DNA from 3 places in the Pseudomonas sp. RSB 5.4 genome. Region 3 is predicted to be linked to each of the others. Evidence: predicted binding sites of a transcription regulator. Region 3 holds the regulator's gene; each other region holds the start of a gene.
What was found. Region 3 encodes FliA, which starts transcription of late flagellar genes. Its sites were predicted from a motif close to CTAAAGTTTNNNNNNNNNNNGCCGNTAA; they were not measured.

Region 1: a site for FliA is predicted at 2,593-2,620, ahead of V9L13_RS16380 (methyl-accepting chemotaxis protein). Genes of this name have one in related genera too.
Region 2: a site for FliA is predicted at 2,081-2,108, ahead of V9L13_RS14255 (methyl-accepting chemotaxis protein). Genes of this name have one in related genera too.

Annotation. Positions count from the first base shown of each region.
Region 1 covers NZ_CP146986.1:3,632,780-3,637,439, reverse strand. The annotation lists gene clpB (ATP-dependent chaperone ClpB) at 1-1,815, shown strand, start outside; tRNA gene V9L13_RS16400 (tRNA-Asn) at 2,113-2,188, shown strand; tRNA gene V9L13_RS16395 (tRNA-Pro) at 2,198-2,274, shown strand; tRNA gene V9L13_RS16390 (tRNA-Lys) at 2,280-2,355, shown strand; tRNA gene V9L13_RS16385 (tRNA-Pro) at 2,453-2,529, shown strand; gene V9L13_RS16380 (methyl-accepting chemotaxis protein) at 2,691-4,316, shown strand; gene V9L13_RS16375 (NAD(P)/FAD-dependent oxidoreductase) at 4,458-4,660, opposite strand, start outside.
Region 2 covers NZ_CP146986.1:3,152,826-3,157,485, forward strand. The annotation lists gene V9L13_RS14245 (DciA family protein) at 1-451, shown strand, start outside; gene V9L13_RS14250 (helicase HerA-like domain-containing protein) at 579-2,066, opposite strand; gene V9L13_RS14255 (methyl-accepting chemotaxis protein) at 2,253-4,142, shown strand.
Region 3 covers NZ_CP146986.1:120,762-125,421, forward strand. The annotation lists gene flhF (flagellar biosynthesis protein FlhF) at 1-679, shown strand, start outside; gene fleN (flagellar synthesis regulator FleN) at 793-1,623, shown strand; gene fliA (RNA polymerase sigma factor FliA) at 1,620-2,360, shown strand; gene V9L13_RS00535 (chemotaxis response regulator CheY) at 2,527-2,898, shown strand; gene V9L13_RS00540 (protein phosphatase CheZ) at 2,916-3,704, shown strand; gene V9L13_RS00545 (chemotaxis protein CheA) at 3,740-4,660, shown strand, end outside.

The DNA.
Region 1 (4,660 bases), 2.7 Mb from region 3:
TATCGCGGTGAGTTCGAAGAGCGCCTGAAAGCGCTGCTCAACGAGCTGTCGAAGCAGGAAGGGCAGATCATTCTGTTCATCGACGAGCTGCACACCATGGTCGGCGCCGGTAAGGGCGAAGGCTCGATGGATGCCGGCAACATGCTCAAACCGGCACTGGCGCGCGGGGAGCTGCACTGCGTCGGCGCAACCACGCTCAACGAGTACCGCCAATATATAGAGAAGGATGCGGCGCTTGAGCGGCGTTTCCAGAAAGTCCTGGTGGACGAGCCGAGCGAAGAAGACACCATCGCCATCCTGCGTGGCCTCAAGGAGCGTTACGAGGTTCACCATAAAGTGGCGATCACCGACGGCGCGATCATCGCCGCGGCCAAGCTCAGCCATCGCTACATCACTGACCGGCAGTTGCCGGACAAGGCCATCGACCTGATCGACGAGGCCGCCAGCCGTATTCGCATGGAGATCGACTCCAAGCCGGAAGTGCTGGATCGCCTGGAACGTCGTTTGATTCAGCTCAAGGTTGAATCCCAGGCACTGAAGAAAGAAAGCGATGAAGCGGCGATGAAACGCCTGGAAAAACTCCAGGAAGAAATCGTCCGCCTCGAGCGTGAATATTCGGATCTGGAAGAAATCTGGAACTCGGAAAAAGCCGAGGTCCAGGGTTCGGCGCAGATTCAGCAAAAGATCGAGCAGTCGCGTCAGGAACTGGAAGCGGCGCGCCGTAAAGGCGACCTCAACCGCATGGCCGAATTGCAGTACGGGGTGATCCCGGATCTGGAGCGCAGCCTGCAAATGGTCGACCAGCACGGCAAGAGCGAAAACCAGTTGCTGCGCAGCAAGGTGACCGAAGAGGAAATCGCCGAAGTCGTGTCGAAGTGGACCGGTATTCCGGTGTCGAAAATGCTCGAAGGCGAGCGCGACAAGCTGATGAAGATGGAAAGCCTGCTGCACCAGCGCGTGATCGGTCAGGACGAAGCGGTGGTTGCGGTGGCCAACGCAGTACGGCGTTCGCGTGCCGGGCTGGCGGATCCGAATCGTCCAAGCGGCTCGTTCATGTTCCTCGGCCCGACCGGTGTCGGTAAAACCGAGCTGTGCAAGGCGCTGGCCGAATTCCTCTTTGATACTGAAGAGGCTATGGTGCGGATCGATATGTCCGAGTTCATGGAGAAACATTCCGTGGCACGGCTGATCGGCGCACCACCAGGCTATGTTGGCTACGAGGAGGGTGGTTACCTGACCGAAGCGGTGCGTCGCAAGCCTTACTCGGTGATCCTGCTGGATGAGGTCGAGAAGGCGCACCCGGATGTGTTCAACATCCTGCTGCAAGTGCTGGAGGATGGACGACTGACCGACAGCCACGGACGCACGGTGGATTTCCGCAATACCGTGATCGTCATGACCTCGAACCTCGGTTCGTCGCAGATCCAGGAACTGGTCGGTGACCGTGAGGCCCAGCGTGCAGCGGTGATGGACGCGCTGACGTCGCACTTCCGTCCCGAGTTCATCAACCGGGTCGACGAAGTGGTGATCTTCGAGCCATTGGCGCGGGATCAGATCGCGGGCATCACCGAGATCCAGTTGGGCCGTCTGCGCAGTCGTCTGGCCGAGCGCGAGCTGAAGCTGGAACTGAGTCCGGAAGCGATGGACAAGTTGATTGCCGTGGGTTACGACCCGGTTTATGGCGCACGTCCGCTCAAACGTGCGATCCAGCGCTGGATCGAAAACCCGTTGGCGCAGCTGATCCTGTCGGGGCATTTCCTGCCAGGCGACACGGCAACCGGCAAAGTGGTCAACGACGAAATCGTTTTCGACTGAGCCTCAACGCCAATGAAATAAGGAAGGCCTCGCTTTGCGAGGCCTTTTTTTCGTTAGGCTGTTGAACTCTAAGGAAAAGGCTTGTAAAGTGCGCCCCGCAGTCAGTCACCGGCAGCGTTTCAACCCACTGGGTTGAAAACTGAAATAAGTTGCAAATCATTAACTTGAAAGCAATTTAGGGGGTTGACAGAGGTGTTCTAGGTTGTAGAATAGCGCGCCTCAGACACACGAACGCAGCGATGCGAAAACGATGTCGAGAAGCTTCAAGTTTCACTGTTGTAAATTGAAATATGTAGTTCCGTGATAGCTCAGTCGGTAGAGCAAATGACTGTTAATCATTGGGTCCCAGGTTCGAGTCCTGGTCACGGAGCCAATTTCAAGCCGGGGTATAGCGCAGTCCGGTAGCGCGCCTGCTTTGGGAGCAGGATGTCAGGAGTTCGAATCCCCTTACCCCGACCATTTTTGGGTCGTTAGCTCAGTTGGTAGAGCAGTTGGCTTTTAACCAATTGGTCGTAGGTTCGAATCCCACACGACCCACCATTTTTGAAACCAGTTAGCGCTGGGATCGAATCTTAAGATCAGAGGCCAAAAGCGCTGATCGAAGAAGGCGATCTTTGAAAGGTCGCCTTTTTTTTACCGGGGTATAGCGCAGTCCGGTAGCGCGCCTGCTTTGGGAGCAGGATGTCAGGAGTTCGAATCCCCTTACCCCGACCATATTGAAAATCCTCGTATCGAAAGATACGGGGATTTTTTTTGTCCTCGCGAAAGACAATTCCCTTCAAGTCATCGTACAACTTGCCGATAGCCCGCTAACGAGAGGGGACTGCCGCTGTTCGCCCCTTCAATCTGGCCAATACAAGAATAAGGGCGTCCTCATGTTGCTTCGTCAGTTGAATATTGCTCCACGTGCCGCACTGGGTTTTGCCCTGATCGCGGTACTGGTGGCGTTGCTTGGGGTATTTGCCTTGGGGCAGATGTCGAGCATCCGTGACAGTGAGGTCGCGGTAGAGAGCCAGTGGCTGCCGAGCATTCGCGGCGGCGACGAGATTCGTGAGTTGATGCTGCGGATCCGCACGATTTCCCTGCGCATGGCACTTGATCAGGATCCGAAGAACATCGCGACTTACCGCAGCCAGATGGACACCCGCGACAAAGAGCTGAGCGAGAAGATCGCCGCCTACGACAAACTGGTCACCACGCCGGAAGGCCAGCAGCTCTATGACCAGTTCAAAAAAACCTTTGCCGCATATCGCACCGGCATCGCGCAATCCTTCACCCTGGCCGATCAAGGCCAGCGTGACGCACTGACCAAACTGCTGCTGATTGATATGAAAACCGTGGTCGACGGCTCCGGCAAGCAACTCAATGACCTGGCGGATCTGTTCGCCAGACAGGTGGCCGCTGAAAGCCAGAAATCCGCTGACCACTATCAGACCTCGCGCACCATCGTCAGTCTGTTCATCGCGCTGGCGGCGCTGGCCACGGTGGCCCTGGCCATGTTGCTCACCCGCAGCATCGTCCGTCCGCTGAGCAGCGCTGTCAGCGCTGCCGAAAGCGTGGCCCGGGGCGATCTGACCCGACCGATCGAAACCCACGGCAACGATGAGGTCAGTCGTTTGCTCAAGGCGCTGGCGACCATGCAGCAGAACCTGCGGGAAACGCTGCAAGGCATCAGCGGTTCGGCCACGCAACTGGCCACCGCTGCTGATGAGCTGAATGCGGTGACGCTCGGCAGCACACAAGGTCTGCAGCAGCAGAACAACGAAATCGAACAGGCCGCCACGGCGGTCAATGAAATGACCACGGCCGTTGAAGAAGTCGCGCGCAACGCGGTGTCGACGTCCGATGCCACCCGTCAATCCAGTGAGTCGGCGCAACTGGGACAGGCGCGGGTCAGCGACACCGCATCGGCCATCAATGCGCTGGCCAGCGACGTGCAGCACACCGGCGAGTTGGTGCAATCGCTGGCCAACCAGTCACAGGACATCGGCAAAGTGCTGGATGTGATCCGTGCCATTGCCGAGCAGACCAACCTGCTCGCGCTCAACGCCGCCATCGAGGCGGCCCGCGCAGGGGAGAGCGGACGAGGTTTTGCGGTGGTCGCCGATGAAGTGCGGGCGCTGGCCTATCGCACCCAGCAATCGACGCAGGAGATCGAGCAGATGGTGCAGGGCATGCGCAGTGGTTCAAGCCTGGCGCTGGATTCGATGCAGGCCAGTGCTGCACGGGCCACGACCACGCTGGCGTTGGCCGAGCGCGCCGGGGAGGCGCTGGAAACCATCACCGCGTCAGTGCATGAGATTCATGAGCGCAATCTGGTGATCGCCAGTGCCGCCGAAGAGCAGGCGCAAGTTGCGCGGGAAGTGGATCGTAACCTGGTGAACATTCGCGACCTGTCGGTCCGTTCGGCAGCGGGCGCCGATCAGACCCGCGCGTCGAGTCACGAACTGTCGCAACTGGCCAACGCGCTGCAAGGTATGGTGCGGCGCTTCCAGCTCTGATGAACAGAGATCGATTGCTGGATTTGTGAGCTGCGCAAAACAATTTGGGAGCGGGCTTGCTCGCGAAAGCGGTGTATCAGTCGACATGAATGTTGAATGACACGACCTCTTCGCGAGCAAGCCCGCTCCCACCGTTTTAGATCAATGCAGTTTCAAGCGCGGCTCGGTGCCGCGACCGATCTTGCTGCCCAGCATCAGCATCGCCGTGCGGAACGGCCCGTACAGCGCCATCTGGTGCATGCGGTACAGCGACACGTAGAACATCCGCGCCAGCCAGCCCTCCAGCATCACACTGCCCGTCAGGTTACCCATCAAGTTACCCACAGCGGAAAAACGCGACAGCG
Region 2 (4,660 bases), 3.0 Mb from region 3:
ATTTCGCCCCCTTACAGCCAGGGCACCCGCCGCTCTGCTTCGCGAAGCCAAACCCCTCAAGGCTCTGCTCGGCCATGCCCAACGCCTGGGGCATCTGCAGCGCCTGCTCGAAAGCCAGCTGCAACCTGCCGCCCGCGAACATTGCCACGTGGCCAAGTGGCGCGAAGGCCAATTGACGCTGGTGGTGACTGACGGACACTGGGCGACGCGCCTGCGCTACCAGCAAAAACGCCTGCAACGCCAACTGCAACTGTTCGAAGAATTCGCCAACCTGACGCGCATCCAGTTCCGCGTGCAACCGCCGCTGGTCCAGCGCCGGGCAAGCGGACACTCGATGGATCTGTCGACGGATGCCGCGCAGACGATTCAGTCAACGGCGGACGGGATCAGCGATCCCGCTCTGCGTGCGGCACTTGAGCGCCTGGCGGCACACGCCAAAGACAAATCCTGATCTCAATCCAGAAAACTGCCACTTATCCAATGTGGGAGCGGGCTTGCTCGCGAAGGCGTCCTTTCAGTCAACATTATTGTTAACTGGCAGCCCGCTTTCGCGAGCAAGCCCGCTCCCACAGTTTGGCTCAACGCCGTTTGCTGCCACCGAGCAACGAGCCCATCAAGCCGCGCACCAGTTGTTTACCCAGATTATTGGCCGCCTGGCGCATCGCCGACTTCAGCGCTTGCCCCGCCGCCGTCCCCAGAAACTCCCCGGCACGATCGGCCAGGCTCGGTTCCTCGGCTGCCGGCTTGCCGGCCGGTGTTTCTGCCGGCGGCGCCAGATCCTTGCGGCCCATCAGGATTTCGTACGCCGACTCACGATCAATCGGCTTGTCATAACGGCCCTTGAACGGCGAGCCGGCAATCAGCATCGTGCGCTCGGTTTCGCTCAACGGCCCGATCCGCGATTGCGGCGGTGCCACCAACACCCGCTGGACCATTTCCGGTGTTCCCTTCTCGGCAAGCGAACCGACCAACGCTTCGCCGATGCCGAGCTCCGTCAGCACCGACAAGGTGTCAAACGCCGGATTTGGCCGAAAACCATCCGCCACCGCACGCAGGGATTTCTGTTCCTTGGCGGTGAACGCGCGCAAGCCGTGCTGGATCCGCAGACCGAGTTGCGCCAGCACGCTGTCCGGCAAATCACTCGGCGACTGAGTAACGAAATACACCCCGACGCCCTTGGAGCGGATCAATCGCACCACTTGCTCAAGCCGGTCCTGCAACGCCTTGGGCGTATCGCCGAACAACAGGTGCGCCTCATCGAAGAACAACGCCAGCAGCGGTTTGTCGGCATCGCCGCGCTCCGGCAACTGCTCGAACAACTCGGCCAGCAGCCACAGCAGAAAGGTCGCGTAGACCTTCGGCGCTTCGTGGACCAGGCGGCTGGCATCGAGCAAATGAATGCGCCCACGGCCATCGGCGGCCGGTTGCAGAATGTCTTCCAGTTGCAGCGCCGGTTCGCCGAACAAGGCTTCAGCGCCCTGCTGCTCCAGGGTCGCCAGCCGACGCAACAGCGCCTGACTGGAACCGGTGGTCATCAGCGCGGCGTCTTCGCCGAGCAGCTGCGGATTGTCCTTGAGGTGATTGAGCAGCGCCTTGAGGTCTTTCAGGTCCAGCAGCAACAGGCCTTCGCGGTCCGCTACTTTAAAGGCCGCGTACAGCGCGGCCTGCTGGCTGTCGGTCAGCTCCAGCAGGCTGCCGATCAGCAACGGGCCCATTTCACTCAACGTAGTGCGCAACGGATGACCGGATTCGCCGTGAATGTCCCACAACGTCACCGGATAGGCCTGCGGCTTGTAATCGAGCCAAGGCATGCCGGCGATGCGCTCGGCGACCTTGCCCTGCGGATTGCCGGCAGCACCCAGCCCGCACAGGTCGCCCTTGATGTCAGCGGCGAACACCGCGACGCCGGCATCACTGAATGCTTCGGCAAGACGCTGCAAAGTCACGGTCTTGCCAGTCCCGGTCGCACCGGCGATCAGCCCGTGGCGGTTCGCCAGGCGCATGGCCTGAGCAATCGGTTGCCCCGCCAGATCGGCGCCGATAACGAGTTGCGATGTGTCAGGCATTTTGTCACCTATGGTTAATCTTTAATCCGGTATGGCCGATAGATAAAGGCGAGAACCTGACTGAAAAGTCGGTCGGACATTTCCCTAAGGAGAGTCGGAAATATCAGTTTGTTTCACCCTTGCCCATATTGCGCGCCTTTATAAAAGCACGCCCAGGACATTAAGACCTTAGCGGAACCCCAAGCCATGAACAAAAATCTGCGCTTCAGCCATAAAATTTTGCTTGCCGCCGGCCTCATCGTCATCGCCGCTTTCGCCTCGTTCACGCTGTACAACGACTGGCTGCAACGCAACGCGATCCGCGCTGACCTGAACAACTATCTCAACGAGATGGGCGAAGTCACTGCCGATAACATCCAGACCTGGCTCAACGGGCGCATTCTGCTGGTCGAGAACGCCGCCCAGAACATCGCCATCAATCCGGAACCCGCCAACGTCGCCAGCCTGCTGGAACAGAAATCCCTGACCTCGACGTTCATGGCCACTTACCTCGGCGATGCCACCGGTCACTTCACCATCCGCCCGGACGTGAAGATGCCGGACGGCTTCGATCCACGGGTGCGCCCTTGGTACAAAGGGGCCGAGAGCAGCAGCGCGTCGACCCTGACCGAGCCGTACATCGACGCCGCCACCGGGCAGTTGATCATCTCCATCGCCACCGCCTCGAAAAAGGCCGGCCAGAGCGTTGGCGTGGTGGGCGGTGACCTGAGCCTGCAAACCCTGGTCGACACCCTCACCGCCCGGGACTTCTCCGGCATGGGCTACGCGTTCCTGGTCAGCGCCGACGGCAAGATCCTGGTGCACCCGGACAAGGCGCTGGTGATGAAGTCGCTGAAAGAAGCCTATCCGCAGGACACCCCGCGCATCAGCAGCGACTTCAGTGAAATCACCGTCGATGGCAAGACCCGCATCGTCAGCTTCACCCCGATCAAAGGCCTGCCTTCGGTCAACTGGTACATCGGTTTGTCGGTGGACAAGGACAAAGCCTTCGCGATGCTCAGTGAGTTCCGCACCTCGGCGGTGATTGCCACGGTGATTGCGGTGGTCATCATCATCGCGCTGCTGGGCATGCTGATTCGCCTGCTGATCCAGCCACTGCACGTCATGACCCGCGCCATGGAAGACATCGCTGACGGTGAAGGCGACCTGACCAAGCGCCTGACCATCGTCAATAACGATGAATTCGGTGTGTTGGGTACCGCATTCAACCGTTTCGTCGAGCGTATTCACGGCTCGATCCGCGAAGTGTCTTCGGCCACCGGGCAAGTCAACGAGGTCGCGTTGCGCGTGGTCGCGGCGTCCAACTCGTCGATGTACAACTCCGATCAGCAAGCCTCGCGCACCAGCAGCGTCGCCGCCGCGATCAATCAGTTGGGCGCCGCCGCCCAGGAAATCGCCCGCAACGCCGCGCAAGCTTCGAACCAGGCCAGTGACGCCCGCGGCCTCGCCGAAGACGGCCAGCAAGTGGTGGATCGCAGCATCAAGGCGATGAATCAACTGTCGAGCATGCTCAGCGCCTCCAGCAGCAACATCGAGTCGCTGAACAGCAAAACCGTGAACATCGGGCAGATTCTGGAAGTGATCACCAGCATCTCCCAGCAGACCAACCTGCTGGCGCTTAACGCGGCGATCGAAGCGGCGCGGGCCGGTGAGGCCGGACGCGGCTTTGCCGTGGTCGCCGACGAAGTGCGCAACCTGGCGCACCGCACCCAGGAATCGGCGCAGCAGGTGCAGACCATGATCGAGGAGCTGCAGGTCGGCGCCCGTGAATCGGTGAGCACCATGAGCGACAGTCAGCGCCACAGCCAGGACAGCGTGGAAATCGCCAACCTCGCCGGCGAACGCCTCAACAGCGTGACCCAGCGCATCGGCGAAATCGACGGGATGAACCAGTCGGTAGCGACCGCGACCGAGGAGCAGACCGCGGTGGTCGAGTCGATCAACGTCGACATCACCGAGATCAACACGCTGAACCAGGAAGGCGTCGAGAACCTGCAGGCGACGTTGCGCGCGTGCTCGGATCTGGAACAGCAGGCTTCGCGGCTGAAGCAGTTGGTCGGTAGCTTCAGAATTTAAGGCGCTGCCACTGGCCTCTTCGCGAGCAAGCCCGCTCCCACATTGGATCTTCGGTGTTCACACATTGTGAGTTCCACCAAAAACCACTGTGGGAGCGAGCCTGCTCGCGAAGGCATCCTGTCAAACACCACAACCCCTCGCAGACACTCCCCCCCCCCCCGCGCATATCACCTACAACACCCTGTTCTCCCACATTGGATCTGTGTCGTTTGCAGATCCCCGTGGGAGCGAGCTTGCTCGCGAAGGCGTCCTGTCAAACACCACACCCCCTCCCTGACACTCCCCCCGCGCATATCACCTACAACACCCTGTTCTCCCACATTGGATCTGTGTCGTTTGCAGATCCCTGTGGGAGCGAGCCTGCTCGCGAAAGCATCTTGTCAAACACCACAACCCCTCCCTGATACTCCCCCCGCGCATATCGCCTACAACACCCTGTTCTCCCACATTGGATCTGTGTCGTTTGCAGATCCCTGTGGGAGCGGGCTTGCTCGCGAAGGCGTCCTGTCAAACACCAC
Region 3 (4,660 bases):
GCCGCTGGAAGAGGGCGGGGTGATTGCCATGGTCGGCCCGGCCGGCATGGGCAAGACCACCACCCTGGCCAAACTCGCGGCGCGCTACGTGCTCAAGTACGGCGCGCAGAATGTTGCGCTGGTCAGCATGGACAGCTTCCGCATCGGCGCCCAGGAACAACTCAAGACCCTGGGGCGGATTCTCAATGTGCCGGTTACGCACGTCGATCCGGGCCAGTCGCTGGTGCAGGCACTCGACCCGCTGCTGCGCAAACGCGTGGTGCTGATCGATACCGCCGGCCTGCAGGCCAGCGATCCGGCACTGCGCATGCAGCTGGAAAGTCTGGCCGGGCGTGGCATCCGTTCAAAAAATTATCTGGTGCTGGCAACCACCAGCCAGAAACAGGTTCTAACCGCCGCTTATCACAGTTACAAGCGTTGCGGGCTTGCCGGCTGCATCCTGACTAAACTGGATGAGACGGCCAGCCTTGGCGAAGTGTTGAGCCTGGCGATCAGTCATGAACTGCCGGTCGCCTACCTGACCGACGGCCCACGGATTCCGGATGATCTGCATCTGCCGCGCCGTCATCAATTGGTCAGCCGCGCCGTCAGCGTGCAAATGCAGGAAGAACCCAGCGAAGAAGCCATGGCTGACATGTTCGCTGATATCTACCACAGCCCGACCAAGCAGGTTGGCTGAGGTAATGAACAGTTTTTGTACCTACATCGATGGTCTGCCATGCATTGTTCCGGTTGAGAACGCGCAGCCAGTAATGTGGCCTCCGTCTATGCAAGACAAGGTAAAGAAATAACATGGGCAGCATGCATCCCGTACAGGTGATCGCGGTGACCGGCGGCAAAGGTGGCGTCGGCAAGACTAACGTGTCAGTGAACTTGTCTCTGGCGCTGGCAGAGCTTGGCCGTCGGGTCATGCTGCTGGACGCCGATCTGGGGCTGGCGAACGTCGACGTTCTGCTGGGACTGACCCCCAAACGCACTTTGGCCGATGTCATCGAAGGCCGCTGTGAGCTGCGCGACGTGCTGTTGCAGGGCCCCGGCGGGATCCGCATCGTGCCGGCCGCTTCCGGCACCCAGAGCATGGTGCACCTGAGCCCGGCACAACACGCCGGTCTGATTCAGGCCTTCAGCGACATCGGCGACAACCTCGATGTGCTGGTGATCGACACCGCTGCAGGTATTGGTGACTCGGTAGTCAGTTTTGTCCGCGCCGCGCAGGAAGTGTTGCTGGTGGTCTGCGACGAGCCGACCTCGATCACCGACGCCTACGCGCTGATCAAACTGCTCAACCGCGACTACGGCATGAACCGCTTCCGCGTGCTGGCCAACATGGCGCAGAGCCCGCAGGAAGGGCGCAACCTGTTCGCCAAGTTGACCAAGGTCACGGATCGCTTCCTCGACGTCGCCTTACAATACGTCGGCGCGGTGCCGTACGACGAAAGCGTGCGCAAGGCAGTGCAGAAGCAGCGAGCGGTCTATGAAGCCTTTCCGCGTTCCAAGTGCGCGCTGGCGTTCAAGGCGATCGCGCAGAAGGTCGATACCTGGCCGCTGCCTGCCAACCCGCGTGGCCACCTGGAGTTTTTCGTCGAGCGCCTCGTGCAGCAAACGGCAGGGCCTGTGCTATGACCGCCAGCGGTATGAACTACTACAAGAAGTCGGCACGTGACGCGCAGTACGAGTTGATCGAGCGTTACGCGCCACTGGTCAAGCGCATTGCCTATCACCTGCTGGCGCGCTTGCCGGCGAGTGTGCAGGTTGAAGACCTGATTCAGGCCGGGATGATCGGCCTGCTCGAAGTCTCGACCAAATACGACGCCAGCAAAGGCGCCAGTTTCGAAACGTACGCGGGCATCCGGATCCGCGGCGCGATGCTCGACGAAGTACGCAAAGGGGATTGGGCACCGCGCTCGGTTCACCGCAACACCCGTATGGTCAGTGACGCAATTCGGGCAATTGAAGCTAAAACCGGCCGTGACGCTAAAGATCACGAGGTTGCGGCCGAACTCCAATTGAGTCTCGACGATTACTACGGGATTTTGAATGACACCCTGGGCAGCCGGCTGTTCAGTTTCGACGACCTGTTGCAGGACGGCGAACACGAAGGGCTGCACGAGGATGGCGCCAGTGCTCATCTTGAGCCGTCACGCGATCTGGAAGATGAACGCTTCCAGGCGGCGCTGGCGGACGCGATTGCCAATTTGCCGGAGCGTGAGCGACTGGTGTTGGCGCTGTACTACGACGAAGAGCTGAACCTCAAGGAGATCGGTGAAGTCCTTGGCGTCAGTGAATCGCGGGTCAGCCAGTTACACAGCCAGTGCGCGGCCCGTTTGCGGGGGCGTTTGGGGGAGTGGCGAGCGCGCTGAAGGCAGTGTGGGGACACTGCGAACGAGGCTGGTGCGGTGATGAACGGCACCGGTCTTGCTCTGTTGTGCTCCAGACAGTCTTCGAGTGCTGCGCCGATTGATTGAAGTGGCGCGTCCAGGTGCTGGGCGCGTTTAAGACTGCTTGGAGGTCGAATTGAACAAAGACATGAAAATCCTCATCGTTGATGACTTCTCAACGATGCGGCGGATCATCAAGAACCTGCTGCGGGATCTTGGGTTCACCAACACCGTCGAGGCCGACGATGGCACTACCGCCATTCCGGTGCTCAACAGCGGCAGCATCGACTTTCTGGTAACGGACTGGAACATGCCGGGCATGACCGGTATCGACTTGCTGCGCCACGTGCGTGCCGATGAAAAACTCAAGCATCTGCCGGTGCTGATGGTGACCGCTGAAGCCAAGCGCGAGCAGATCATCGAGGCCGCTCAGGCCGGTGTGAACGGCTACGTGGTCAAACCTTTCACGGCTCAGGCGTTGAAAGACAAAATCGAGAAGATTTTCGAACGCATCGGCTGATGACGCGCGGGGGAGCTATGGAGCATAACGAATCTTCACAGGGCGATTTCGAGTCGACCCTGAAAAAACACGCGGTCGAACTGGTCGAGAGCCTTGAAAAAGGCAGGTTCGGCGACGCTGTGCAACTGATCCATGAGCTCAATCAGACCCGTGACCGCGGCCTGTATCAGGAAGTGGGCAAGCTCACACGCGAACTGCACAGTGCGATCGTCAATTTCCAGATCGATCCGCACATGCCGCAGGCCGAGGAAGTGTCGCAAATCACCGACGCCACCGAACGCCTGGGCTATGTGGTCAAGCTGACCGAAGCCGCGGCCAACCGCACCATGGATCTGGTGGAAAGCGCCACCCCGGTGGTCAATGGCCTGGCTGAAGAAGCCCAGGCCCTGAGCACCGATTGGGGCCGCTTCATGCGTCGCGAGGTCGGGGCTGAAGAGTTCCGCGAGCTGGCGCGCCGGGTCGACGGTTTTCTGTCACGCAGCAGCACGGACAACCGTGCGGTGTCGAGCAACCTCAACGACATCCTGCTGGCTCAGGATTACCAGGACCTCACCGGTCAAGTGATCAAGCGTGTGACCCAGCTGGTCACCGAAGTCGAAAGCAATTTGCTCAAACTCGTCCTCATGGCCAGTCAGGTTGACCGCTTTGCGGGCATCGAACACGACCGTGCCGCGATGCTTGCAGAAAAAGATCCACAAAAACATCTCTCGCAGGGTGAAGGTCCGCAGATTCATGCCGATAAACGAGAAGACGTTGTGTCCGGTCAGGACGATGTGGACGATTTGTTATCCAGCCTTGGATTTTGAGTTTAGGTTTTTAGACCTGTAGGAGCACCCCATTAATGAGCTTCGGCGCCGATGAAGAGATCCTTCAGGATTTCCTGGTTGAGGCCGGCGAGATTCTTGAGCAACTGTCCGAGCAACTGGTCGAGCTGGAAAGCCGCCCGGATGACGCAGATCTGCTCAACGCAATTTTTCGCGGTTTCCACACTGTAAAAGGGGGCGCCGGCTTCCTTCAGCTCAATGAGCTGGTGGAGTGCTGTCACATCGCCGAAAACGTGTTCGACATCCTGCGCAAGGGTGAGCGTCGCGTTGATGCAGAACTGATGGACGTGGTGCTTGAAGCACTGGACGCGGTGAACAGCATGTTCAGCGAAGTCCGTGAGCGTGCACCGATCACTGCTGCAACCCCGGAACTGCTGGCTGCGCTGGCGCGTCTGGCCGAACCGCAATCGGCGGACGAAGCCCCGGCTTCGCCAGTGGCCGAGATGATCGAAGAGCTGGTCGTCGAAGGCGATTCCGGCGACATCACCGATAACGAATTTGAACAGCTGCTGGATTCGCTGAACGCCGTCAAGGCTGAAGCCGAAGCCCCGGCCGCTGCTGCACCTGCGCCAACTGCCGATACGGCAGCGAGCGATGAAATTACCGACGCTGAATTCGAGTCGTTGCTCGATCAGTTGCACGGCAAGGGCCAGTTCGCGCCAGACGCCGTGGCACCGACAGCGGCCGCTCCGGCGGCACCGGCTGCCGGTGACAGCTCGGACATCACCGACGACGAATTCGAAGCACTGCTCGATCAGTTGCATGGCAAGGGTAACTTTGCCGTTGAAGCACTCGAGTCGGCGATTGCCTCGGCACCGGCTGCGCCAGCCGCTCCGGTTGCCGCTGCCGCCGGCAGTGATCTGATCAGCGATCACGAATTCGAATCGCTGCTCGATGAGTTGCACGGCAAAGGCAAGTTCACCGATGTCGGCGCCGCT